DNA from 3 places in the Streptomyces sp. NBC_00989 genome. Region 2 is predicted to be linked to each of the others. Evidence: riboswitches for the same ligand, from Rfam matches in the RefSeq annotation. Region 2 holds a riboswitch; each other region holds the start of a gene.
What was found. A riboswitch is a leader RNA that binds a small molecule or an ion and turns the genes downstream of it on or off. The one in region 2 is predicted to bind cobalamin.

Region 1 (2,255 bases), 2.5 Mb from region 2:
GCCTCGCCATCGCGATGGGCACGTACATCGGCGGCTGGCGCATCATCCGCACGATGGGCAAGGGCCTGACCGACCTCCGGCCGCAGCAGGGCTTCGCCGCCCAGACCAGCGCGGCCGCGGTCATCCTGGCCTCCTCGCACATCGGCTTCTCCCTCTCCACCACGCACGCCGTCTCCGGCTCGGTGATGGGTGCGGGTCTCGGCCGCAAGGGCGGGGTCGTCCGCTGGTCGACCGCCACCCGGATGTTCGTCGCCTGGGGTCTGACCCTGCCGGCCGCCGCGCTGGTCGGCGCGCTCGCCGAGTCCGTGACCGACCTCGGCGACTGGGGCACCGCGCTGGTGGCCGTCTTCCTGGTCGCGTCCAGCGCCGGCATCTGGCTGCTCTCCCGCCGCCAGGTCGTCGACGCCTCGAACGTCAACGAGGTCGACGAACCGGCCGGCGTGATCACCACCGCGATCGCCGCCGTGACCCCGCCGCCCCCGTCGGTCGCCCTCTCCGAGGGCCTCACGGCGACGATCCTCTCGCCCCCCGTGAACCCGGCCCCGATCGTGAAGTCCGACCCGGCGACACCGCCCGCCGCCGCCGTCTGAGCCCGCGCCCCGGACACGAAGGAACGAATCAGCATGCACATCGACTGGGCAGCCCTCGGCTCCGTCTTCGGCGTCAGCCTCGGCGCCACCGTCGCCCTGGTGGCGGTCTTCACCCTCGGCATCGTCGGCCTCTCCCGGCGTGAACGCGCCACCGCCCAGGGCGGCTCCGCGCCCCTTGCCCTGACCGGCGCCTACACCTGCTTCGCGGCCTGCGCGGCGGCGGTGGCGTACGGGATCTATCTGATCGTGGCCTGACCGGCCGCCAGTTGAACCGAGCGTGGGGTGCGGGACGGATCGCCGTCCCGCACCCCACGTCCGCGTGACCCCTCCGCCCCCTCGCGTGTGGGCATCAGCACACTCCGTCCCCGCAGGTCAACAGCAAGTTGACGGCCCTTCCAACAGCATGGTGGACTGCCGGAGCCATATACGGCGGCAGGAGAGGAAGCCGGTGCGAATCCGGCGCGGTCCCGCCACTGTCACCGGGGTAGGTAGCCCCGGGAGCCAGGAACTCTCACCGCCGGTCTCGTCGAACCAGGGCGTGGACACCCTGAGTGAGGACATATCGCCATGCTCGGCTGCCGTTCGAGGTCCCGTACCAGCGCAGTGCCCGCCCCAGCGATCGGCTGAGCCGATGCGTGCCGATCGCGTCTTCGCGTACGGCGCCGCCGCCGGCCTCCTCGGCGACCACCTGCTCGGCGATCCCCGCCGCGGGCATCCGGTCGCCGCGTTCGGCCGCGTTGCGGGCGCCGTGGAACAGGTGCTGTGGCGCGACCACCGGGGCTGGGGCGCCCTGCACACCGCCGTGTGCGTCGGTGGCACCATCACCCTCGCCGCCGCGGCCACTTCGGCCCTACGACCGTCCCGTACGGCCTCTGCCGCCCTCACCGCCGCCGCCACCTGGGCCGTCGTCGGCGGGACCTCCCTCGCGCGCGAGGCCGGGGTCATCGGGCGCGCGCTGGAGGCCGGTGACATCGATGGTGCGCGGGCACGGCTCCCCCACCTCTGCGGACGGGACCCGCAGTCCCTCGACGCCGACGGGATCGCCCGGGCCGTCGTCGAGTCCGTCGCCGAGAACACGTCCGACGCGGTCGTCGGCGCGCTGGTCTGGGGCGGCATCGCGGGTGTCCCGGGCCTGCTCGGCTTCCGGGCCGTGAACACGCTCGACGCCATGGTCGGCCACAAGTCGGCCAAGTACCGCCGCTACGGCTGGGCTTCGGCCCGCCTCGACGACGTCGCCGGCTGGCCGGGCGCCCGCCTCACCGCCGCCCTCGCGACCGTCGCGGGCGGCGACCCACGCGGAGCGGCACGCGCCTGGCGCACCGACGCCCCCAAACACCCGAGTCCCAACGCCGGTCCCGTGGAGGCCTCCTTCGCGGGAGCCCTCGGCGTGCGCCTCGGCGGGACGCTCTCCTACGGCGGGCGGGTCGAGCACCGGCCCGTGCTCAACGGCGACGGACGTCCCGTCGCCGTACCGGACATCGCGCGTGCCGTACGGCTGTCCCGGCGCGTCGGTCTGCTCGCGCTCGGGGTCAGTGTCGCCGGGCGGCTCCTCGTGAAGGGGCGGAAGTCATGAGCGGCGGCGGGCTGTTGGTCGCCGGGACCACCTCGGACGCCGGCAAGAGTGTCGTCACCGCCGGGATCTGCCGGTGGCTGGTGCGGCAGGGC
Region 2 (2,255 bases):
GTGTGCCACGGAACCGAGGGCCAGGCCCGCGAAACCGCCCGTACCGCGCAGCCCGAGGACCGTGCAGTCGGCCTGGGAGGTGAGGGGGAGCAGCGTCGGCACGATCGCTCCGGTGAGATCGAGCCCCTCGGCCCGGAGTCCGGGGTGGTCCTCCGCGAGTGATGTGACAAGGGCGTCGGGAGAGGGTTCGCGCAAGTAGGGCCATGTGGTGAGGAGTTGCTCGTCGGGGAGTGTCGAGACGTGTACGACCCGCAGGGGGAGTCCGCGCAACTCCGCTTCCTTTGCCGCCCAGTCGGCCGCGACGCGACTGTCCGCGGATCCGTCGACACCGACAACGATCAGTTGGGACATGGCCGTTGGACCTCCGTGCGGGCGAGTCGGGGCGTCCCACGATCCGCCGCGCCGGGCGTGCCGCACAGAGGTTGGACGGAACCGGAGGAAAGTCCGTGTTGCAGGCGCTCCGTGGTGAGGCTGTCGGGCTTCGTGCGGCGCGGCTCGACACCGCACCGGATCGGCTCGTACAGCGGCATCAGTACAGGCCAGCACCAGCCCAGCCGTACCTTCGTCCCGCACCCCGCGGCGGTAGCCGGCGGTCGATCTTGATAGGTTGTGCGGGCCAGTCGTGCCACAACCGAGGCCAGGGAATCCGGTGGAAATCCGGAACTGACGCGCAGCGGTGAGGGGGACGGGCGGGGCACTACACGCCACTGGGGCGACGCGGGCCGGCCGAAGGAGCCGGTGTGTGACGCGCCGGGAAGGCGCCCCGTCCGGACGAACCCGAGTCCGAAGACCTGCTGGCGCCTTCTCGCCCTCGGCGAGGGGGAGTTCGTAGGCCAGGCTCCGCGTTCGAGCCCCGACAGGCAAGGCATGCCCGTGATCCGTACCGCCCCCGTCCCGCTGCGCCGCCGTACCGCGGCCCTCCTCATAGCGCCCGCCCTGCTGCTCACCGCGTGCGGTGGATCCGACGGCGACAGCGCCGACGGCGAGACGGAGAAGTCCGCCGCGGGCTTCCCCCTCACGCTGACGAACTGCGGGAACAAGGTCACGTTGAAGTCGGCCCCGAAGCGGGTCGTCTCCCTCAACCAGGGGACCACCGAGATCCTGCTCTCCCTCGGCCTCGCCGACCGCATCGCGGGCACCGCCACCTGGACCGACCCGGTGCTCAAGGGCCTGGAGAAGGCGAACGCGACCGTGCCGCGCCTCGCCGACAACGCCCCCTCCTTCGAGAAGGTCCTGGACGCCGAACCCGACTTCGTCACCGCCTCCTTCGTCTCGACGCTCGGCAAGGGCGGTGTCGCCACCCGCGAACAGTTCGAGAGGCTGGGCGTGCCGACGTACGTCTCGCCGTCCGACTGCGCGGGCAAGGACAACGACAGTGGCGGCGACGGTTCGCGCAGCACACCGCTCACGCTCGACAGCGTCTACGGCGAGATACGCGACCTGTCCCGGGCGATGGGCGTGAAGGATCGCGGCGACAAGCTCGTGGCCCGGTTGAAGGCGCGGGTGACCAAGGCCACCACCGGGCTCGACGCCTCCGGCACCTCCCTCATGTACTGGTTCGCCAACTCCCAGTCGCCCTACCTGGCCGGGTGCTGCGGCGCCCCCGGCGCCATCACCCGCACCGTCGGCGCCGAGAACGCCTTCTCCGACACCCACGACGAGTGGCCCCAGATCAACTGGGAGACCGTCGCCGACCGCGACCCCGACGTCATCGTCCTCGGCGATCTGACCCGCAAGTCACAGACCGCCGAGACCGCCAAGGCGAAGATCCACTTCCTGGAGACCAACGCCGCCACCCGCAACCTCACCGCCGTCAAGAAGAAGCGGTACATCCTGCTCAGCGGCCAGGCGATGAACCCCTCCATCCGCACCGTCGAAGGGATCGAGCAGGTCGCCGCCGGCCTGCGCGACTTCGGACTCGCCAAGTGACCCTCCGCACCCTGCTGTTGACGGGTGGCGGGCTCGCGGCGCTGGTGGTCTCCGTGGCCTTCGCCGTGACCATCGGACCCGCCGACATCTCCACGGCCGACGTGTGGGCGTCGGTCGCGTCCCACCTCGGCGGCGGCGAGAGCACGCTCGCCCCGCTCCGGGACGGCATCGTCTGGGACCTGCGCATGCCCCGCACCCTGCTCGCCGCCGTCTGCGGCGCCGGGCTCGCGCTGTGCGGTGCGGTCATGCAGTCACTGTTGCGCAATCCGCTGGCGGATCCGTTCGTGCTCGGCGTCTCCTCCGGGGCCTCCACGGGAGCGGTGGCG
Region 3 (2,255 bases), 3.2 Mb from region 2:
CGGTCCCTGTTCCTCGACCCGGCCGAGCAGGCGCTGTACCCGTACTGGGAGAGCGCCGCCGGAGGCATGGTCGCCGGTTTCCGCGAGTCGGTCGGCACCGACACCGACGACCCTCGTTTCATCGAGCTGGTCGGCGAACTCTCCCTGGCCAGCCCCCTGTTCAGCCGTCTCTGGGCCCGCCACGACGTCCAGGCCTGCGAAGCCGCCCCCAAGCACATCGCCCACCCCCAGGTCGGCGGCCTCCAGCTGAACCGTGAACGCCTGAGCATCGACGGCGCCCCGGGCCGGACCCTCGTCATCTACCACCCGGACCCCGGCACGGACAGCGCCGACAAACTCGCCCTCCTGGCCTCCGCCCTCCAGCCCCCGGCGGACGCCCCCAGCGCCCGCCTACGGCAGCGGCGCGACTGACCTGACCAACTCCTCGGCCTCACCGAGCAGTTCGACCTCACGCACACTCATGGTCGGATTCAGCGCCCGCCTCCGCCGCGCTTCCGCCAGGCCCTCCCCCGTGAGCCCGGAAGGATCGGCGAGCAGCGAGACGAGCAGCGCGCGGGCCGGTTCGGCGACCGGCTGATCGTCGTCCACGGCGACCTGGGCGAGGATGATCGCGGAGAGCCCCCAGTCCAGCCCGGGATCGCCGTCCTCCGCGGTGCCCCAGTCGATGACGCGGGGCCCGTCCGGGGTGAGGAGCACGTTCTCCGGGTGGAGGTCGAGGTGCAGCACCCGGGTGCCGGGTCGCCGGCCGGGGACGGCGTGCAACCGCCGTAGCAGAGAGGCGAGTACGGTCCCCGCCTCCCGCACGTCGATCGTGCCCGCGACGAGCGCCTCCAGCATGGTGGGCCCGGTCAGCCGCTCCATCACGAGATCGGTGCGTGAGGTACGCGAGGCGCGCGACGCGTCTGAGGCGCCCGCGTCCCCCATCCGCACCCGGGGCACGGGATAGCCGTGCGCCCGCACATGTTCCATCACCGCGCCCTCGGCCGCCGCGTCCCCCCAGTCCTCCCGGTTGCGGCGCAGCACCCACGCCTCGTCGATCTCGTACACGTCGGCGGTACGGCCGGAGCCGATCAGCTTCCCCGTCGCTGGCATGGCCAGAACCTACCGGGGACGGCGGTCCGGGCAACCCCCGCACACAGCGTGCGCCCAGGTTGGCCGTACAGTGGCCGGGTCGTCATCACACCCGTACGGGGGGAAGCCGGTGCAATTCCGGCGCTGACCCGCAACCGTGATCCGGTCCGTCAGGGCCGGTGAGCCGGACCGCCCCGCACGGCACGTGACCGGCTCACACGCACCGTCGAGGAATACGGAGCCGAGCCGCCCGGGGGTGTTCCCGTGCGCTGCCGTGCTCCCCCTAGGGGAAGGCACCCGCCGATCATGAACGTCCGCCGCAGCGCCGCGGTCCTGGCCGCCACCATCACCGTCACCGTGATCGCCGCCACACCCGCCGTCGCCGCCGGTCCGTCACCCTCGCCGTCCGCGGCGATACCCACCGGGCTCTACGGCACCTCGGATCCGGCCTACGACGGCGTCTGGCGCCAGTCCCTCGCCCTGCTCGCGCAGAATGCCGTGGGCGTGGAGCCCGCCGACGAGGCGGTGACGTGGCTGCTCGGCCAGCAGTGCGCCGACGGCGCCTTCGCGGCCTTCCGCGCGAACCCCGCCAAGGCCTGTGACGCCAAGGTCATGGTCGACACCAACAGCACGGCCGCCGCCGTACAGGCTCTCGCGAACGACAGCCGCGGCGACGCGGCCGTCACCAAGGCCGTCACGTGGCTGAAGTCCGTCGAGAACCCGGACGGCGGCTGGGGCTACTCCCCCGGTGGGGCCAGCGACGCGAACTCCACCTCCGTCGTCATCGGCGCCCTCGCGGACGCCGGGGTGACCGTGCCGAACCTCCGGAAGAACGGCAAGTCCCCCTACGACGCGCTGCGGAAGCTCGCGCTGCCCTGCGACGCGGGCACGGACGCGGGCGCCTTCGCGTACCAGCCCGACAAGAAGGGCAAGCTCGTGGCCAACGCGGACGCGACCGCCGCGGCCGTGCTCGGCCTGTACGGCGAGTCGCTGGCCGGAAGCCCGCAGGACGACGCCGAGTCGCCTGCGACGTGCGAGAAGTCCGGGGACGATCCCGAGCAGCCGGCGGACAACGGCGCCGCGTGGCTCGCCGAGTCCATGGCGAAGAGCGGCCACTTGACCACCTCGCTCCCCGGCGCCAAGCCCCAGCCCGACTACGGGAACACGGCCGACGCGATCGTCGC

Region 1: it holds a riboswitch for cobalamin, as region 2 does, so the genes downstream of both, OG714_RS39175 (cobalamin biosynthesis protein) here and OG714_RS50505 (ABC transporter substrate-binding protein) in region 2, are expected to answer to the same signal.
Region 3: it holds a riboswitch for cobalamin, as region 2 does, so the genes downstream of both, OG714_RS35600 (prenyltransferase/squalene oxidase repeat-containing protein) here and OG714_RS50505 (ABC transporter substrate-binding protein) in region 2, are expected to answer to the same signal.

The regions. Positions count from the first base shown of each region.
Region 1 is NZ_CP108728.1:8,729,392-8,731,646, reverse strand. Features, by position in the region: gene OG714_RS39185 (anion permease) at 1-590, shown strand, start outside; gene OG714_RS39180 (hypothetical protein) at 624-845, shown strand; cobalamin riboswitch at 980-1,122, shown strand; gene OG714_RS39175 (cobalamin biosynthesis protein) at 1,222-2,163, shown strand; gene OG714_RS39170 (cobyric acid synthase) at 2,160-2,255, shown strand, end outside.
Region 2 is NZ_CP108728.1:11,184,776-11,187,030, forward strand. Features, by position in the region: gene OG714_RS50500 (universal stress protein) at 1-351, opposite strand, end outside; cobalamin riboswitch at 601-814, shown strand; gene OG714_RS50505 (ABC transporter substrate-binding protein) at 868-1,929, shown strand; gene OG714_RS50510 (FecCD family ABC transporter permease) at 1,926-2,255, shown strand, end outside.
Region 3 is NZ_CP108728.1:7,956,948-7,959,202, reverse strand. Features, by position in the region: gene OG714_RS35610 (helix-turn-helix domain-containing protein) at 1-411, shown strand, start outside; gene OG714_RS35605 (phosphotransferase) at 391-1,092, opposite strand; cobalamin riboswitch at 1,152-1,283, shown strand; gene OG714_RS35600 (prenyltransferase/squalene oxidase repeat-containing protein) at 1,378-2,255, shown strand, end outside.